3 linked regions of the Azoarcus sp. KH32C genome follow. The protein of the gene in region 1 interacts with the protein of each later gene in a pairwise test. Links are inferred from orthologs where the notes say so. Each region holds a gene or a part of one and is shown in the gene's direction. Other genes may lie near its edges.

Evidence for each region.
Region 2: the proteins of aceE (region 1) and nth interact in binary tests that used the Escherichia coli proteins (3 or more experiments, as listed by UniProt). The link is inferred for Azoarcus sp. KH32C from one-to-one orthologs.
Region 3: the proteins of aceE (region 1) and AZKH_RS24330 interact in binary tests that used the Escherichia coli proteins (3 or more experiments, as listed by UniProt). The link is inferred for Azoarcus sp. KH32C from one-to-one orthologs.

Annotation. Positions count from the first base shown.
Region 1 is NC_020516.1:1,608,810-1,615,458, reverse strand. The notes cover bases 1,372-4,615. They hold aceE (pyruvate dehydrogenase (acetyl-transferring), homodimeric type), read left to right. Parts: upstream 1,372-1,745; coding sequence 1,746-4,415; downstream 4,416-4,615. Other genes in these bases: aceF (dihydrolipoyllysine-residue acetyltransferase), read left to right, coding at 4,437-4,615. In the rest of the region: AZKH_RS07125 (ABC transporter substrate-binding protein), read left to right, coding at 163-1,365; more of aceF, read left to right, coding at 4,616-6,128; lpdA (dihydrolipoyl dehydrogenase), read left to right, coding at 6,141-6,649. UniProt on the Escherichia coli protein: Component of the pyruvate dehydrogenase (PDH) complex, that catalyzes the overall conversion of pyruvate to acetyl-CoA and CO(2).
Region 2 is NC_020516.1:2,011,005-2,017,148, reverse strand. What follows is about bases 2,167-4,905. They hold nth (endonuclease III), read left to right. Parts: upstream 2,167-3,089; coding sequence 3,090-3,722; downstream 3,723-4,905. Other genes in these bases: AZKH_RS08845 (PAS domain S-box protein), read left to right, coding at 4,271-4,905; AZKH_RS08850 (DUF1841 family protein), read left to right, coding at 3,745-4,170; AZKH_RS08860 (electron transport complex subunit E), read left to right, coding at 2,378-3,076; AZKH_RS08865 (RnfABCDGE type electron transport complex subunit G), read left to right, coding at 2,167-2,362. Outside these bases: electron transport complex subunit RsxC, read left to right, coding at 1-694; AZKH_RS08870 (RnfABCDGE type electron transport complex subunit D), read left to right, coding at 696-1,703; more of AZKH_RS08865, read left to right, coding at 1,700-2,166; more of AZKH_RS08845, read left to right, coding at 4,906-6,144. UniProt on the Escherichia coli protein: DNA repair enzyme that has both DNA N-glycosylase activity and AP-lyase activity. The DNA N-glycosylase activity releases various damaged pyrimidines from DNA by cleaving the N-glycosidic bond, leaving an AP (apurinic/apyrimidinic) site.
Region 3 is NC_020548.1:328,609-335,013, forward strand. What follows is about bases 1,270-4,269. They hold AZKH_RS24330 (ATP-binding cassette domain-containing protein), read left to right. Parts: upstream 1,270-1,896; coding sequence 1,897-3,642; downstream 3,643-4,269. Other genes in these bases: AZKH_RS24325 (efflux RND transporter periplasmic adaptor subunit), read left to right, coding at 1,270-1,897; AZKH_RS24335 (ABC transporter permease), read left to right, coding at 3,639-4,269. Also shown: AZKH_RS24320 (LysE family translocator), read left to right, coding at 115-744; more of AZKH_RS24325, read left to right, coding at 875-1,269; more of AZKH_RS24335, read left to right, coding at 4,270-4,772; AZKH_RS24340 (ABC transporter permease), read left to right, coding at 4,772-5,881; hppD (4-hydroxyphenylpyruvate dioxygenase), read left to right, coding at 5,969-6,405. UniProt on the Escherichia coli protein: Part of the ABC transporter complex YbhFSR that could be involved in efflux of cefoperazone. Probably responsible for energy coupling to the transport system.

The DNA of each region.
Region 1 (6,649 bases):
ATGGCATCGCGCCGAGCGGCAATCGGGGTTTTTCCGTAGCGCCTCGCGGCCGGCAACCAGGAAACATCGTCCATGAACGGCTTGGGGTTTTCGCCAATTCTACGCTGCTGCCATCGGCCGTACATTGTGCGGCCATCCTTCTTCAACCCGAGTGATTCCAGCGTGCTGCGCCTCCTGGTTGCGCTTCTGTGCCTCGTATCCCTCGCGGAACCCTCCGTCGCGGCCGCCCCGGCGAGCCCTGCCGGCCCGCTCAGGATCGGCGTGTCCGGCCCCTTCACGGGCGGGTCGAGCCCGATGGGCATTTCGATGCGCGAGGGCATCCGCATCGCTGCGGCCGAAATCAACGCCGGCGGCGGCGTGCTCGGACGCCCGGTCGAACTCGTCGAACGCGACGACGAAGCACGCAACGAGCGCGGCGCCCAGGTCGTGCAGGAACTCATCGACCGCGAACACGTCGTCGCAGGGCTCGGCATCGCCAACACTGGCGTCGCGCTCGCGAGCCAGCGCTTCTACCAGCAGGCGCGCATTCCGATCGTTACTTCGGTGGCGACCGGATCGCTGATCACCAAACAGTTCCTGCCGCCGCAGCACCCGGACAACTTCGTCTTCCGCGTCTCGGCGAGCGACACGCTGCAGGCGGCGATGATCGTCGCCGAGGCCGTCGACCGCCGCGGCATCAGGCGCGTCGCGATCTTCCACGACGCGACCAACTACGGCCAACTCGGCCGCGAGGACCTCGAAAGGACGCTCAGCGAGCGCAACATCGTGCCGGTCGCCGTCGAGCGCTTCCAGATCCCGCAGCCCGACATGAGTTCGCAGCTGCGCCGGGCGCGCCAGGCGGGCGCCGAGGCGATCCTCACCTACGGCATCGGCCCCGAGCTCGCGCAGATCGTCAACGGCATGGCCCGCCTCAACTGGCATGTGCCGCTGATCGGCAGCTGGACGCTCGCGATGTCGAACTTCATCGACAATGCCGGCCCCAACGGGGAAGGCGCCCGCATGCCGCAGACCTTCATCCCCGAGCCGACGACGCCTCGCCGCAAGGCCTTCCTCGACGCATGGAAAAACGCCACCGGAAGCGCGCGCATTCCGGTCCCACCGGCCGCTGCGCAAGGGTATGATTCCATGCTTCTGCTCGCGGCCGCGATCCGTCAGGCCGGCAGCACCGACGGCGATCGAATCCGCGAGGCGCTCGAAAACCTGCAAGAAAGGGTCGAGGGGGTCATCATGACTTACAACCGCCCGTTTTCGAAGGAACGCCACGAGACCATCAACAGCGTCCATGACATATTCATGGGCGAAGTGCAGAATGGGCGAGTCGTGTTCGCCTACGACGAGGACCGCCGCCGGGCATCGCGCCAATGATGCGCGCGGCATCCGCCGCTTTTCCTGATCGGCCGGGAGAAAATCCTCTCCCTCCCTCTCCATCTCCCGGCCGATTTTTTTCCGCTTTTCCGCGCTTTCTTGATTTTCCCCGTTTTGGGCGCCTTCGCAGGCGCCCGTTGGCGTTCGCTCGCCTCCTTTGCGGCCGCCCGCTTTGGACGTTTTTCCGCCAACCACCGAACGGCCGCGTCATCGTCTGCGCAGCGTTCGGGGAAAAAAGTTATTGCGCATCCTGAAAAGTGATTTTATAGTGTGAAAACCGTCGCTGATCATCGGAATCGGCAACTCACGGTTTTAACTTCGCCCGCTTCACGAAAGCGGGATTCGCTAACAGCTGGGCTCAACGTTTGAGGAGACAGAGCATGGCCGCGACACCCAACGTAACGCTGCAATCGGACCCCGACACCCTGGAAACCCAGGAATGGCTGGACGCCCTCCAGGCCGTCGTCGCCAATGAAGGCCAGGACCGCGCGCATTTCCTGATCGAGAAGCTGATCGAGGCCGGCCGCGAGGAAGGCATCGACATCCCCTACTCGGCAACGACCCAGTACATCAACACCATCCCCGCCGCACAGCAGCCGAAGTACCCGGGCAACCCGGACATGGAGATCAAGCTCCATTCGTACATCCGCTGGAACGCGATGGCGATGGTCGTTCGCGCCAACAAGCACACCAACGTCGGCGGCCATATCGCATCGTTCGCGTCCGCGGCTGCGCTCTACGACGTGGGCTTCTCGCACTTCTGGCGCGCCCCGACCGCCGAGCACGGCGGCGACCTGATCTTCTTCCAGGGCCACTCGGTCCCCGGCGTCTATGCACGCGCCTTCATGCTCGGTCGCCTGACCGAAGACCAGATGGACAGCTTCCGCCAGGAAGTCGACGGCAAGGGCATCTCGTCCTACCCGCACCCCTGGCTGATGCCGGACTTCTGGCAGTTCCCGACCGTGTCGATGGGCCTCGGCCCCCTGTGCGCGATCTACGCCGCGCGCTTCATGAAGTACATGGATTCGCGCGACATGGCCAAGGCGCAGGACCGCAAGGTCTGGGCCTTCCTCGGCGACGGCGAGACCGACGAAGTCGAATCGCTGGGCGCGATCGGCATGGCCGCGCGTGAAAAGCTCGACAACCTGGTCTTCGTGATCAACTGCAACCTGCAGCGTCTGGACGGCCCGGTGCGCGGCAACGGCAAGATCATCCAGGAGCTGGAAGCGGAATTCCGCGGCGCCGGCTGGAACGTCATCAAGCTCGTGTGGGGCACGCACTGGGATTCGCTGCTCGCCCGCGACACCAAGGGCCTGCTGAAGAAGCGCATGATGGAATGCGTCGACGGCGAGTACCAGACTTTCAAGGCCAAGGACGGCGCCTACGTGCGCGAGCACTTCTTCAACACGCCGGAACTGAAGGCGATGGTCGCCGACTGGACCGACGAGGAAATCTGGCGCCTGAACCGTGGCGGCCATGACCTGTTCAAGATCTTCTCCGCCTACAAGGCAGCGGTCGAGCACAAGGGCCAGCCGACGCTGATCCTCGCCAAGACCGTCAAGGGCTTCGGCATGGGCCAGGCCGGCGAGGCGATGAACATCTCGCACCAGCAGAAGAAGCTCGACGAAGAGGCCATCCGCCGCTTCCGCGACCGCTTCGACATCCCGGTGCCGGACGACAAGATCGCCGAACTGCCCTACCTGAAGTTCGCCGAGGACTCGCCCGAATACAAATACATGATGGAGCGCCGCGTGCAACTCGGCGGCTTCCTGCCGCAGCGCCGCCGCAAGGCCGATCCGCTGCCGGTGCCCGCGCTCGACAACTTCGCCGCGCTGCTGAAGGCCTCGGGCGAAGGCCGCGAGCTGTCGACGACGATGGCGATCGTGCGCATCATGAACACCCTGCTCAAGGACAAGCAGATCGGCCGCCACGTCGTGCCGATCGTCCCGGACGAGTCGCGCACCTTCGGCATGGAAGGCATGTTCCGCCAGTACGGCATCTGGAACCAGGAAGGCCAGAACTACGTGCCGGAAGACCATGACCAGCTGATGTTCTACAAGGAATCGAAGACCGGCCAGGTGCTGCAGGAAGGCATCAACGAAGCCGGCGCGATGGCCGACTGGATCGCCGCCGGCACCGCGTACTCGGTGCATGGCGTGCAGATGGTGCCCTTCTACATCTTCTATTCGATGTTCGGCCTGCAGCGCACGATGGACCTGTGCTGGGCGGCTGCGGACCAGCGTACCCGCGGCTTCCTGATCGGCGGCACCGCCGGCCGCACCACGCTGAACGGCGAAGGCCTGCAGCACGAAGACGGCCACAGTCTCGTGATGGCCAACATGATCCCGAACTGCGTCAGCTACGACCCGACCTTCCAATACGAAGTCGCGGTGATCGTGCAGGACGGCATGCGCCGGATGTTCGCCGAGCAGCAGGACGTGTACTACTACATCACGGTGATGAACGAGAACTACGAGCATCCCGAGATGCCTGCCGGCGCCGAAGCCGACATCGTCAAGGGCATGTACGCGTTCCGTAAGGGCGGTGAAGGCAAGCTGCGCGTGCAACTGCTCGGTTCCGGCACGATCTTCCGCGAAGTCATCGCCGCGGCCGACCTGCTGAAGAACGACTGGGGTGTCGAGTCCGACATCTGGGGCTGCCCGAGCTTCAACGAACTCGCCCGTGACGGCCAGGATGCCGAGCGCTGGAACATGCTGCACCCGATGGAAGCGCCGCGCCTGTCGCATGTCGCGAAATGCCTGAAGGACGCGACCGGCCCGGTGATCGCCTCGACCGATTACATCAAGATGTTCGCCGAGCAGATCCGTCCCTTCGTCAAGGGCACCTACGTGACGCTGGGCACCGACGGCTTCGGCCGCTCCGACACCCGCGAGAAGCTGCGCCACTTCTTCGAAGTGGATCGCCACTGGGTCACGGTTGCCGCGCTGAAGGCGCTCGCCGACGACGGCCTGATCGAGCGCGAAAAAGTGGCCGCCGCGCTGCTGAAGTACAACCTCGATCCCAACAAGCCGAACCCGATGAGCGTCTGAGAGAGCGAGGGAGACTAGAACATGAGCCAAATCATTGAAGTGAAAGTCCCGGACATCGGCGATTTCGACGCGGTGCCGGTCATCGAACTGTTCGTGAAGGTGGGCGACACCATCAAGGTCGACGACGCGATTGCGACGCTCGAATCGGACAAGGCGACGATGGACGTGCCGTCGTCCGCCGCGGGCGTGGTCAAGGAAGTGCTGGTCGGCGTCGGCGACAAGGTCTCGGAAGGCGTCGCGCTGATCAAGGTCGAGACGGCCAACGGCGCGAAGGCCGAAGCGCCTGCCGCTGCGCCGGCGCCCGCTGCCGCCCCTGCCCCGGCTGCTGCCGCTCCGGCACCAGCCTCTGCTCCGGCTGCAGCACCTGCCGCCGCCGCAGGCCCGGTCGAAGTCGCGGTGCCGGACATCGGCGACTTCTCGGAAGTGCCGGTGATCGAGCTCTTCGTGAAGGTCGGCGACACGATCAAGGTCGATGATGCGATCGCGACGCTCGAATCCGACAAGGCGACGATGGATGTGCCGTCGTCCGCCGCCGGCGTCGTCAAGGAAGTGAAGGTCAAGGTCGGCGACAAGGTGTCGATGGGCACGGTGTTGATCGTCGTCGAAGGCGCTGGCGCCGCGCCGGCCGCGGCCGCTGCTCCGGCACCGGCTGCCGCTCCGGCTCCGGCCTCGACCCCGTCGGGCGCGGTCCCGGCTGCATCGACCGCGGCGTTCAGCCAGTCGGCACTGTCCGCGCCGCCGCAGGGCGCCGCCCCCGCGGCCCCGTCGGCCGTCACGCTCGGCGGCAAGGTCCACGCGAGCCCGTCGGTGCGCGCCTACTCGCGCGAACTGGGCGTCGATCTCGCCCAGGTCAAGGCGACCGGTCCGAAGGCCCGCATCCTGAAGGAAGACGTCACCGCCTTCGTGAAGGGCGCGATGCAGACCGGCGTCGTTCCGGGCAAGGCCGCCCCGGCTGCCGCGGGCGCGAGCCTGGGCGGCGGGCTGGACCTGCTGCCTTGGCCGAAGGTCGATTTCTCGAAGTTCGGTGAGATCGAATCCAAGCCGCTGTCGCGCATCAAGAAGATCTCCGGCCAGAACCTCGCCCGCAACTGGGTGATGATCCCGGCCGTGACCTATCACGAAGACGCCGACATCACCGACCTCGAAGCCTTCCGCGTCCAGATGAACAAGGAGTATGAGAAGTCCGGCAAGAAGCTCACGATGCTGGCCTTCATCATCAAGGCGTCGGTGCGCGCGCTGCAGCAATTCCCCGAGTTCAACACTTCGCTCGACGGCGACAACCTGATCTACAAGAAGTACTTCAACATCGCGTTCGCCGCCGACACGCCGAACGGGCTCGTCGTGCCGGTGATCAAGAACGCCGACAAGAAGAGCGTGTTCGAGATCGCCGCCGAATCCGGCGAGCTCGCGAAGAAGGCGCGCGACGGCAAGCTCGGCCCGGCCGACATGTCCGGTGCGTGCTTCACGATCTCCAGCTTGGGCGGCATCGGCGGCACCTACTTCGCGCCGATCGTCAATGCGCCGGAAGTCGCGATCCTCGGCGTCAACAAGTCGGTGATGAAGCCGGTGTGGGACGGCAAGCAGTTCGTGCCGCGCCTGACCCTGCCGATGTCGCTGACGGCCGACCACCGCGTCATCGACGGCGCGCTCGCGACCCGCTTCAACGTCTATCTCGCTCAACTGCTGGCCGACTTCCGTCGGGTCATGCTGTAAGGAGGCCGCGCCATGAGCCAAGTTGAAGTCAAGGTTCCGGACATCGGCGATTTCGATTCCGTCCCGGTGATCGAGCTGTTCGTGAAGGCCGGCGACACCATCAAGGTCGACGACGCGATCTGCACGCTCGAGTCCGACAAGGCGACGATGGACGTTCCGTCGTCGGCGGCCGGCGTCATCACCGAAGTGCTGGTGAAGGTCGGCGACAAGGTTGCCGAAGGCACCGTGCTGCTGAAGGTCGAGGCTGCAGGCGCCGCGGCGGCTGAGGCACCGGCGGCTGCTCCGGCTCCGGCTGCCGCCCCGGCGGCACCGGCCGCTGCTCCGGCTGCAGCTCCGACCGCTGCCAGCCATGCCGGCGGTGCCGACATCGAGTGCGACATGCTCGTGCTCGGCGCCGGCCCCGGCGGCTATTCGGCCGCGTTCCGCTCCGCCGACCTCGGTCTCAAGACCGTGATCGTCGAGCGCTATGCGACCCTCGGCGGCGTGTGCCTGAACGTCGGCTGCATCCCGTCGAAGGCGCT
Region 2 (6,144 bases), 400 kb from region 1 along the record:
CGACACCGACCGCTACATCATGGGCGGGCCGATGATGGGCTTCACGCTGGCGAGCACGGCCGTACCGGTCACCAAGGGCGCCAACTGCATCATCGCCGCGTCGCCTGCGCTGTTCCCGCCCCCGCCGCCGGAACAGCCCTGCATCCGATGCGGGGAGTGCGCGCGCGCCTGCCCGGCGGACCTCCAGCCTTTCGAGCTGTACTGGTTCTCGCGGTCGAAGAATTTCGGCAAGGCGCAGGAATACCATCTGTTCGACTGCATCGAATGCGGCTGCTGCGCCTACGTCTGCCCCTCGCACATTCCGCTCGTCGACTATTTCCGCTTTGCCAAGGGCGAGATCTGGTCGCGCGAACGAAGCACGACCGCCGCCGACCAGGCCCGAGACCGTTTCGAATTCCGCAACTTCCGCCAGCAGCGCGAGAAGGAGGAAAAGGCGGCGAAACTCGCAGCCAAGGCGGCAGAGACCCGGGCGAAACCGGCGGAGACAGCGCAGCTGGCAGAAACGCCAGCTTCGGCAGCCGAGGATCCGAAGAAGGCGCTGATTGCAGCTGCGTTGGCGCGCGCCAAGCAACAAAAGGCGGCAATTGCACCGCGCAACACTGCCGATCTGAGCGCCGAGACCCAGGCCAAGATCGCTGAGATCGATGCTCGACGGGAAAAACCGAATCCGCAGGACACGAGTCCTGCCTCCTGACATGATGCAATCGCCTTACGTCCGCAAACCGGCAAGCGTCACGAGCGTCATGCTCGCCGTGCTGCTTGCCCTGCTCCCCGCCATCGCCCTCTATGTCTGGCAGCTCGGCGCCATCGTGCTGGTGAATCTGCTGCTTGCGACGATTGCCGCGCTCGTCGGCGAAGCCTTGGTGCTCAAGCTTCGCGGACGGCCGCTCGCACCCGCCTTGTCCGATCTGTCGGCGGTCGTCACGGCCTGGCTGGTCGTGCTGAGTTTTCCGCCGATCCTGCCTTGGTGGGGGACCGTTCTCGGGGTGCTGATCGCCATCGTGGCGGTCAAGCAGCTTTACGGCGGACTGGGGCAGAACCCGTTCAATCCGGCGATGGTGGCCTTTTGCGCGATGATCGTGGCGTTTCCGTCGCTGATGTCTCAATGGCCCGGCGTCGGACAACTCGATTTCGCCACTCAGCTCCATCTCGTGCTGGGAGGCGAGCGTCAGCTCGACGCGATCACCGGCGCGACGGCGCTGGATGCGATGCGGACCGGCCTGCGCTCGGGCGGCGGCACCGTTGCCACCATTCTTTCCGAAAAGGCCTTCGGCCAGTTCGGAAGCCGTGGATGGGAATGGCTCTCGCTCGGGTATCTTGTCGGCGGACTCTTTCTCCTGGCCCGACGGATCATCACCTGGCACATGCCGGTCGCCTTCCTCGCGACGCTTGCGCTCATCGCGGGCGCGTTCTGGCTGGCCAATCCGGGGCAGTTCCCGTCACCACTCTTCCATCTGGCGAGCGGGGGCACGATGCTGGCGGCCTTCTTCATCGTGACGGACCCGGTCTCCGGCGCGACGACGCCGCGCGGCAAACTGATCTTCGCGGCCGGCATCGCGATCCTGACCTATTTGATCCGCGCGTTCGGTGCCTTCCCGGACGGGATTGCCTTCGCCGTCCTGCTGATGAACATCTGCGTTCCACTGATCGACATGAAGACGCAACCGCCGGTATTCGGCCACCGCGAGGACAAGGCGCGATGAGCGAACGCTACACCGCCGGCCGGACCTCGGCACGGACCGCAAGCATCCTGGTGCTATTCACGATCGCCTTCACCGCACCGATGGCCGCGACCTACAACGCCACGCGGCCGGCAATCGAAGCGTCCGCGCAGGAAGGCAAGATGCGGCTGATCAACGAGGTGCTGCCGCCATCCACCTACGATAACGCGCTGCTCGACGACTACGTCACGCTCGGACCGACGCCGCAGCTCGGCCTCGATCAGGGCGGACGGGTGTATCGCGCGCGACGTGGCGGCGCTCCTGCCGCTCTGGTCCTCGAAACGATCGCGACCGACGGCTACGCGGGACGCATCCAGCTCGTCGTCGCCGTGGCAGCCGAAGGGACGCTGAGCGGCGTTCGGGTCGTCACGCACAAGGAAACGCCGGGCCTTGGCGACTACATCGATCCACGCAAGGACCGGAGCAAGGACAAGCCCTGGATCGGGCAGTTCGCGGGCCTCTCGCTGGATGGAGTGGGCCCGGAGAAATGGTCGCTTGGCAAGGATGGGGGCGCTTTCGCCTATCGGGTCGGAGCGACCATCAGCGCGCGCGCGGTGACGAACGCCACGCGGCGGGCGCTGGAGTTCGCCCGCACGCATCGGGATGCACTGTTCGCCGCTCAACCGGGCGCGACACTCTGACGAAGGATCTTCGCGATGAATCTCGAACGCTTTCGTGAAAGTGCCTGGAACGGCCTGTGGCGGCAGAACACGGGCCTGGTGCAGTTGTTGGGCCTGTGTCCGATCCTTGCGATCAGCACCAGCGTGGTCAATGCGACGAGCCTTGGCCTCGCGACGGTGCTGGTGATGGCAATGTCCAACCTCGCCGTGGCCTCGCTGCGCAATCTCATCCCCTACGAGATCCGCATTCCGGTATTCATCCTGATCATCGCGTCCCTCACGACGATGGTCGACCTGGCCTTCAACGCCTACTTCCATGACCTGTATCTCGTGCTCGGCATCTTCATCCCGCTGATCGTCACGAACTGCATCGTGCTCGCGCGCGTGGAAGCCTTCGCGGCCAAGAACGATCCGCTCTCCTCGACCGTCGACGGCGTCATGATGGGACTGGGCCTCGTCTGCCTGCTGGCCGTGCTCGGCGGGCTGCGCGAGCTCGCGGGCAACGGAACACTGTTCGCCGGCATCGAGATGATCGTCCCCGGGGCCTCGGCGATTGCCGTATTGGGCAAGGACTATCCGGGCTTCCTGATCGCGATCCTGCCGCCCGGTGCGTTCTTCACGCTCGGATGCCTGATCGCCCTCTCCAACTGGATCCGCAGCCGCGCGGCACAGCGCAAAGCGGCCGGCCCGGGAACCGACGATCGCAGCCTCGCGACCGCCAAGGCTGCTTCGTGAGCCGCCGATGACGATGAAGCGCGACGCCATTCGCGAATTCTTCCGCCGGCTTGCCGAGGCGAATCCGACGCCGACCACGGAACTGGAATTCGGCACGCCCTTCCAGTTGCTGGTGGCTGTCGTGCTGTCGGCGCAGGCGACGGACAAGAGCGTCAATCTGGCTACGCGCGGCCTGTTCGCCGCCGCGCCGACGCCGGAAGAGATGATCACGCTGGGCGAGGAAGGCGTCGCGAGCCATATCAAGACGATCGGCCTGTACCGCAACAAGGCGAAGAACGTCGTCGCGCTGTCGCGCCTGCTGCTGGAACGCCACGCCGGCGAAGTCCCCGCCAACCGCGAAGCACTCGAAGCCCTGCCGGGAGTCGGGCGCAAGACCGCGAACGTCGTGCTCAACACGGTGTTCCGTCAGCCGGTGATGGCCGTCGACACCCATATCTTCCGAGTCGCCAACCGCACGGGGCTGGCGCCGGGCAAGGACGTACTGGCCGTCGAGGAGGCGCTGATGAAACGGGTGCCGAAGGAGTACCTGCTCGACGCCCACCACTGGCTGATCCTACACGGCCGTTACGTGTGCACAGCCCGCAAGCCGCGCTGCCCGGAATGTGTTGTACGCGACCTGTGCGAATTCCGGGACAAGACCGCCTGACCCATCATCAACCGAGGGAACAATGTTCAATCCAACCCGCGATGAAGTCCGGAAATTCTTCATCGAAAGCTGGCGCAAGTATCGCGCCCAGGAAGTGCAGACGCCGCTCGAGCACATGGCGACCGACCTGATCCAGCTGCATCCCGAATACCACGCGCTGCTCGATGACCCCGATTCGGTCGCAAGGGAGTTTTCGCCTGACGACGGCCAGATCAACCCCTTCCTCCACCTGTCACTGCATCTGGCAATCGCCGAGCAGTTGTCGATCGACCAGCCGCCTGGGCTGCGCGCCGCGTTTGAAGCCTGCCTGCGGCAGCGGGACGACCAGCACCAGGCGCTGCACGACGTGCTTGAGTGTCTCGGCGAAACCATGTTCAACGCACAGCGCAACAACGCCCAGCCGGACGGCCAGGCCTATGTAAGCTGCGTACTGCGTCGCGCCCGCTGATACCCAAGGTGAGCAAGGCGAACCACTTCGCATTGGACCCGCACTACAATGACAGCATAGTCGGAGCGCCAGCCCCGCCTTGACCTGACCGGGAGCCCAGATGCAAGTCCCGCCCATGCCGCCCGACGAAGCGCAGCGCCAGGAGGCCCTGCGCACGCTGGACTTGCTCGACACACCGCCCGAGGAGCGCTTCGACCGGATCACGCGGATCGCGCGGCGACTTTTCGACGTGCCCATCGCGCTGGTCAGTCTCATCGACCACGACCGCCAGTGGTTCAAGTCCCGCCAGGGACTGGACGCGACCGAAACGCCGCGCGACATCTCGTTTTGCGGCCACACGATCCTGGCACCGGACATCTTCGAGGTTCCGGACGCCTTTGACGACCCTCGCTTCGCGGACAACCCGCTGGTCGCAGGGCCTCCGAACATCCGTTTCTACGCCGCGGCGCCGCTTTCCACCCAGGACGGTTACCGCGTCGGAACACTCTGCCTGATCGGCTGCGCGCCGCGTCGCCTCGACGCCGAAGAACGCGCGCTGTTGCGCGACCTGGGCAATCTCGTACAGGGCGAATTCGGCCGCACCCGCCTCGAAGAAGCGATCGGCGCGCTGCGTGGCCACGAAGAGCGGCTGCGGGCGATCGTGAATACCGCCAACGACGGAATCATCACGATCGGCGAAGGCGGCATCGTCGAATCCTTCAATCCGGCCGGCGCGACCATCTTCGGCTACGAGCCCGCCGAGGTCATCGGCCGCAACGTCAACATGCTGATGCCGGAACCGTTTCGCAGCGAACACGACGGCTATATCCGCCGACTGATCAGGACCCGCGTGCCGCACGTGATCGGAACCGGGCGCGAAGTGGTCGGCCGGCGCAAGGATGGCACGGAATTTCCGATGGATCTCTCGGTCAGCGAGTCCGTGCTCGGGGAGCATCGATTCTTCACGGGCATCGTGCGCGACATCAGCGCGCGCAAGGAGGCCGAGCGCATCAAGAAGGAATTCATCTCGACGATCAGCCACGAACTGCGCACGCCGCTGACGTCGATCCGCGGCTCGCTCGGTTTGATCGCCGGCGGGCTGGCCGGGGCGCTGCCGCCGCAGGCCGCCAGGCTCATCGACGTCGCTCACCGGAACAGCGAACGGCTCGTGCGGCTGATCAACGACATCCTCGACATCGACAAGGTCGAGTCCGGAAAGATGAATTTCGCCTTCGGTGCGCAGCCGCTGCTTCCGCTGATCCGGCAGGCGATCGAGGCCAATCGGGCCTATGCGGAAGAGCTCGGCGTGAAAATCGAACTGACCGGCGACCCGACCGAAGCCAGCGTTTACGCAGACCCCGACCGTCTGGCACAAGTCCTTGCCAACCTGTTATCAAACGCCGCCAAGTTCTCGCCTCCGGGCAGCACGGTGGAAGTTTCGTTGGAGCGATGTAAGGGCTCGGCCCGGGTGAGCGTCCGCGACCGGGGCCCGGGTGTCCCCGACACCTTCCGCGAGCGCATCTTCGAGAAATTCTCCCAGGCGGATGCCTCGAACACGCGCCAGAAGGGTGGCAGCGGGCTGGGATTGGCCATCACGCGCTCGCTCATCGAAGGGATGGGCGGACGCATCGGCTACGACAGCTCCAGCAGCGGAGCGTGCTTCTGGTTTGAACTGGCCGCCCTGCCCCACAACGAGCCCTTCGGCGACAAAGGCGGCGAGGACGCCTCGCGCATCCTCATCTGCGAAGACGATCCGGACGCCGCAGCGCTGATCCGTTACATGCTCGAGGAAGCCGGGTATCGCGCCGACATTGCGGTCGACGCCGAGCACGCCAGGCGGATGCTGGCCGGCAACCACTACGACGCGATGACCCTCGACATCGCCCTTCCCGACCAGGACGGCATCGCCCTGATCCGGGAGTTGCGCGACATCGAAGCGCTTCACCACTTGCCCATCGTTGTCGTTTCCGCACGCGCGGACGAGGGCAAGGCCCG
Region 3 (6,405 bases), on another replicon or contig:
GGTCAGCCCGAACCCGGGCGAAACGCGATCGGTCAGTGTCATCCCAAGAGCGATCCGCAGGCGGCGTGGGATAATGAATGCGCAACGCACCACGCCGCACTTTCCGGAGCCGAGATGCTTGAGCACTTCCAGTGGATCCCCTTCCTGCTTGCGATCACCCTGCTGACCATGACGCCGGGTGTGGACACCTTCATGGTGATCCGCAACGCGGCCCGGGGAGGCTGGCGCGACGGCTTCCTGACAAGCTTCGGCATCTGCTGCGGCCTCTTCGTCCACGCCACGATCTCCGCCGCCGGCTTGTCGGTGATCCTTCTCGGTTCGGCCCAGGCCTTCATGGCCCTGAAGCTCGCCGGCGCGCTCTACCTCGCCTGGCTGGGTTTTCAGAGCCTGAAGTCGGCCTGGCAGGCCAAGGGCATGCGCATTCCGGAAGTGAAGGCCAAGGAGGTCAGCCCGTGGGTGTCCTTGCGCGAAGGCTTCCTGTCGAACGTGCTCAACCCCAAGCCGATCGTCTTCTACATGGCCTTCCTGCCCCAGTTCATTGATCCGGCCCAATCCCCGCTCGGGCAATCCCTGTTCATGGCCGGACTGCACTTCGCGATTGCGAACGTCTGGCAAGGCCTGCTGGTCGTGCTCGTGAGCCGGGCGCGCCTGTGGCTGGCGCAGCCCCGCGTGGCCCGCACTCTCGACGGCATTGCGGGCGTGATGTTGCTGGGCTTCGGGGCGAAGCTCGCGTCCAGCCAGTAGTCTCTTCGCGCTCCGCTCGCTCCGGCAGCATCGGTCGACTTTGCGACCAGATGCTCGTGGCGTACCATCGGCATGAGCTGTACGTCATGTTCGCCGCTGGCTCAGCGATCAGCGGGAAGAAGAATCGAGAATGAACAAGAAGCTGCTTGCGATACCGCTCGTCCTTGTCGCGCTCGGTGGCGCCATCTGGATGGCGCGGCGGGACCATCCCGAGAACGAAAGCACCTTGGTACTCCAAGGGAATGTCGATATCCGGGAGGTCAATCTCGCCTTCAACGCCAGCGGGCGCATCGAAGAGGTGCTTGTTCATGAAGGCGACCGGGTGCAGAAGGGGCAATTGCTCGCGAAGCTCGACACCAGCCGCACCGGACTCGCCCTCGACCAGGCGAAGGCCCTCGCGGAGGCGCAACGCAGCCAGGTCGCCAAACTCAGGACCGGTTCGCGCCCGGAAGAAATCAGGCGCGCGGCCGCCGAGCGCGACGCCGCCCAGGCCGCGGCGCGCGACGCGCACCAGTTCCATGAGCGCCAGCTCGATCTGGTCGCCAGGCACTTCGTTTCCCAGCAGCAGGCCGACAGCGCGAAGAACGCCCTGGATGGCGCGCTGCAGCGGCTAAAAGCGGCCGAGGAAGCCTACCGGCTCGCGGTCCTCGGGCCGCGCAAGGAGGACCTCGCTACCGCAGAGGCGACGCTGACGGCACAGAATTCCGCGATTGCGGGCCTGATGCACGACATCGCCGAAGGCGAGCTGTTCGCTTCCGACGACGGCGTGATCGAAAACCGCGTTCTGCAGCCGGGGGACATGGCCTCGCCGCAAAAGACCGTGCTCACGGTCGCGTTGACGGACCCGGTCTGGGCCCGCGTCTATCTCCCCGAAAAGGCCCTGGGCCGCGTGCCCGCGAGCGCCCGAGCCACGATCACCACCGACAGCCACCCCGACCGCAAGTACGCGGGCTGGGTCGGCTTCGTCTCGCCGACGGCGGAATTCACGCCGAAGAACGTCGAGACGCCGGAACTACGCACGAGCCTCGTCTATCAGGCGCGCGTCTTCGTGTGCGACGGCAAGGAGGAGCTGCGTCAGGGCATGCCGGTGACGGTCACCATCGCCTACGACCAGCCGCCCCCCGAGGGGAGACCCTGCGCGAAGGGCCAGTGATGCCCGACGACGCCGTCCTTGCCGCTGCGGACCTGCATAAGTCCTTCCGGGCCGGCGGCCGCGTCGTGACGGCCCTCGACGGCGTCAGCCTGCGCGTCCGTGCCGGTTCGGTCACCGGCCTGATCGGCCCCGACGGCGCCGGCAAGACCACCTTCATGCGGCTCGCGGCCGGCCTGCTCGTCCCCGACGCCGGGCATGTCACCGCGCTCGGGCTCGACTCGACGCGGGACGCGCTGAGGGTTCAGGCCGCACTCGGCTACATGCCTCAACGCTTCGGCCTCTACGAGGATCTGACGGTCCAGGAGAACCTCGATCTCTACGCCGACCTGCAAGGCATCCCGCCGCCGGCGCGCGCCGAACGCTACGCGGAACTGATGCATATGACCGGCCTCGCGAGATTCACCCAGCGCCTCGCCGGCCAGCTCTCGGGCGGCATGAAACAGAAGCTCGGCCTCGCCTGCACGCTCGTGCGCGCGCCCCGTCTGCTGCTTCTCGATGAGCCGACCGTGGGCGTCGACCCGGTGTCGCGCCGCGAGCTATGGGCCATCCTCGACCGGCTCGTGCAGAACGAAGGCATGAGCGTGCTGCTCTCCACGGCCTACCTCGACGAAGCCGAGCGCTGCGCGGAGGTGATCCTCCTCCACGACGGGAAGGTGCTCGAACAAGGCCCGCCCGCCTCGATGAGTGCGCGCATGAAGGGGCGCACCTGGGCGGTGTCGCGACCGGGCACACACCACCGCGACCTGCAGGCCGAACTGGACGGGCAAGCGGGCATCGTCGACGCGCTCGTCCAGGGGGAGCACGTGCGGGTCGTGACGACCGGCACTGCGCTGCCGCAGGCGATCGCGGAAGATCCGGCCATCGACGCGCGCCCGGTGCCGCCGCGCTTCGAGGACAGTTTCATCGATCTGCTGCGCGGCGGCCAGGACCGGCGTGTCCATTCGCCGCGGATGAACGGCACGATGCAGGAAGGAAGCGCCGACGGCGACGAACCCGTCATCCGCGTGACGGGGGCGAAGCGCCGCTTTGGCAATTTCTGGGCGGTGGACGGGGTCGATTTCGAGATCCGCCGTGGCGAGATCTTCGGCCTGCTGGGCGCCAACGGCGCCGGCAAGACCACCACCTTCCGCATGCTCTGCGGCCTGCTGCCGGCGAGCGCCGGGCATCTGGAGGTGGCCGGGCTCGACCTTCGCCGCGCGGCTTCCGCGGCACGCGCGCGCATCGGCTACATGTCGCAGAAGTTCTCGCTTTACGCGAACCTCAGCGTCGCCCAGAACCTCGACTTCTTCGCCAGCGCCTACGGCCTCGTCGGCACCGCCCGCCAGGAGCGCATCGCCTGGGCGCTCGAAGAGTTCGCGCTCGCGACGACGGCCGACCAGATCAGCGGCGACTTGTCGCTCGGCTACAAGCAGCGTCTTGCGATGGCCTGCGCCCTGATGCACCGGCCCGAGATCCTCTTTCTCGACGAGCCGACCTCCGGCGTCGATCCGCTCGCCCGGCGTGAGTTCTGGCAACGCATCAATGCGCTGGCCCGTGAAGGGGTGACGGTGCTCGTGACCACCCATTTCATGGAGGAAGCGGAATACTGCGATCGGCTCGCGATCATGGCCGCCGGCCGCATCCTCGCGACCGACGAGCCGGCAGCGATCAAGGCCCACGCAAGAAGCCCGCAGCACCCCGAGCCCAGTCTCGAGGATGCCTTCATCGAGCTGATCGAGGCCTCGTCGACCGAGGAGGCAGCATGAGCGAAAACCGGGGCGGAGCCGCGATGCGCGTTAGAGGCCTGGTCCGCAAGGAGTTCCTGCAGATCATGCGGGATCCGAGCAGCATCGCGATCGCCTTCCTGATGCCGATCTTCCTGCTGATGCTCTTCGGCTTCGGCGTATCCCTGGACGCGGACCACGTGCCGATCGCGGTGGTGGCGGAAGCCCCTTCCAAGGACAGTGCCAACTTCCTCGCCACGCTGCAGGGCTCTCACTATTTTGCAGTCCGGGTCGCGGACTCGATGCCCGTGGCCGAGCAGGCGTTGCGAGCCGGCGAGGTCAGGGCCATCGTCCGCCTGCGGGCGGACTTCTCGCGCCGGATGCGCCAGACCGACGGGGCGCCGATCCAGCTCGTCATCGACGGGGTCGATGCGAACACCGCCCGCCTCGTGGAGGGATACGTGAAGGGGGCATGGGGAACCTGGCTGGGAAGCCTCGCGGCCGCACGCGGCGAAGAGTTGGAGATGCCCGTCGATCTGCGACCGCGGATCTGGTTCAACAGCGAGCTCCGGAGTCGCAATTACCTCGTGCCCGGCCTCGTGGCCATCATCATGACGCTGATCGGCGCCCTGCTCACGGCTCTCGTCATGGCCCGCGAATGGGAGCGAGGAACGATGGAAGGACTCATGGTGACGCCGGTCAGCATGAGTGAGGTGCTCGTGGGCAAGCTCGTGGCCTACTTCATCCTCGGCACCGGGGGGATGCTGCTCACCGTGGGGCTTGCCGTGTGGGTCTTCGAGGTGCCCTTGCGGGGATCGTTCTGGGTCCTGTGGCTCTGTTCGAGCCTTTTCCTGCTCGCTGCGCTCGGCATGGGGCTGACGATCTCGACGCTGGCCCGCAACCAGTTCGTCGCCGGACAGATCGCCATCATCGCCACCTTCCTCCCGGCCTTCCTGCTCTCGGGCTTTATTTTCGACATCGGCAGCATGCCCCCGGTGGTGCAGGCAATCACGCACCTCATCGTCGCCCGTTATTTCGTATCGATCGTGCAGACCCTCTTCCTCGCCGGCAACGTGTGGTCGGTGATCGTTCCCAACGCGCTCGCGCTCGTCGCGATGGCGGCGATCTTCCTGACCGTCACCTGGCGCAATTCCCGCAAGCGGCTGGATTGATGCTGCAACGCATTCTCGCCCTCATCCACAAGGAGTTCCTCGCGCTGCTCAAGGACCCGAAGAGCCGCACAGTGCTCATCGTGCCGCCCCTGATCCAGTTGCTGGTGTTCGGCTACGCCGCGAGCTTCGACCTGAAGCAGATTCATTACGCCGTCTACAACGAGGACCGCGGCATCGCCTCGCGCGAGCTGCTGGCGCGCTTCACCGGCGCCCCCAGCTTCCGCCAGGTCGCCGAGATCCGGTCCGAAGCCGAAATCGCGCCCCTCGTCGACGCACGCGAAGTGCTCGTGACGATCCACGTGGGGCCGCGCTTCGGCGCAGACCTGGAGGCGGGGCGCCCTGCCCCCTTGCAGGTCATCATCGACGGCCGCAACTCGAACACCGCGATGATCGCGCTCAATTACGTGCGCACCGTCGTCGACCGCTTCAACGACGACTGGATCGCCGCGAGAGGCCTGCGCGGGCCGCCGGCACGCATCGAGGTCCGCGACTGGTTCAATCCGAACCTGGAGAGTCGCTGGTTCTTCATCCCCGGCATCATCGGCATGCTGACCTTGATGGTCACGATGCTGGTGACGGCGCTCACCGTGGCCCGGGAACGCGAACAAGGCACCTTCGACCAGCTGCTCGTCACCCCGCTGCGGCCCGCCGAAATCCTCATCGGCAAGACGGTGCCCGGTCTCGTCATCGGCATCATCCAGGCCACGGTGATCCTGCTGATCGCGACCCAGTGGTTCGAGGTGCCTTTCATGGGCCGCCTGCCGGTGTTCTACGGCGGGCTGCTCCTGTTCCTGCTCTCCGGCGTCGGCACCGGCCTGCTGATTTCGGCCCTCTCCGCCACCCAGCAGCAGGGCCTGCTGGGCGCCTTCCTGTTCATGGTCCCCGCCGTCATCCTGTCCGGCTTCGCGACGCCCATCGCCAACATGCCGCGGCTCGTGCAGCTCTTCACCTACCTCGATCCGCTGCGCTACTTCCTGATCATCCTGCGCAAGGTGTTCCTCGAAGGAGCGGGGATCGACATCCTGTTCGACCAGTTCTGGCCCATGGCGCTGATCGGTGCGGGCACGATGCTCCTGGCGGGCTGGCTGTTCCGGCATCGCATGTACTAGCCGCCTGCTCCGGTTCACGCCGATCGGTCGAACTGCCGCTCGCCGACGACGTCGACACTTCCATCAACGCAATCGGGAAGCACTGCCATGGCTGACCTCTTCGAAAACCCGCTGGGACTGATGGGCTTCGAGTTCGTCGAGTTCGCATCGCCCACACCGAACGTCCTCGAACCGCTGTTCGAGGCGATGGGCTTCACGCTCGTCGCCCGCCACCGCTCGAAAGACGTCGTCCTCTACCGTCAAGGGAAGATCAACTTCATCATCAACAGCGAACCCCATAGCCTCGCCGCCTACTTCGCCGCGGAGCACGGCCCGTCGGCTTGCGGCATGGCGTTTCGCGTGCGCGATTCGCATCTCGCCTACCGCCGCGCGCTCGAACTCGGCGCGCAGCCGGTGGACATCCCGACCGGCCCGATGGAGCTGCGCCTGCCCGCGATCAAGGGCATCGGCGGCGCACCGCTGTACCTGATCGACCGCTTCAAGGACGGCGAATCCATCTACGACATCGACTTCCGCTTCGTCGA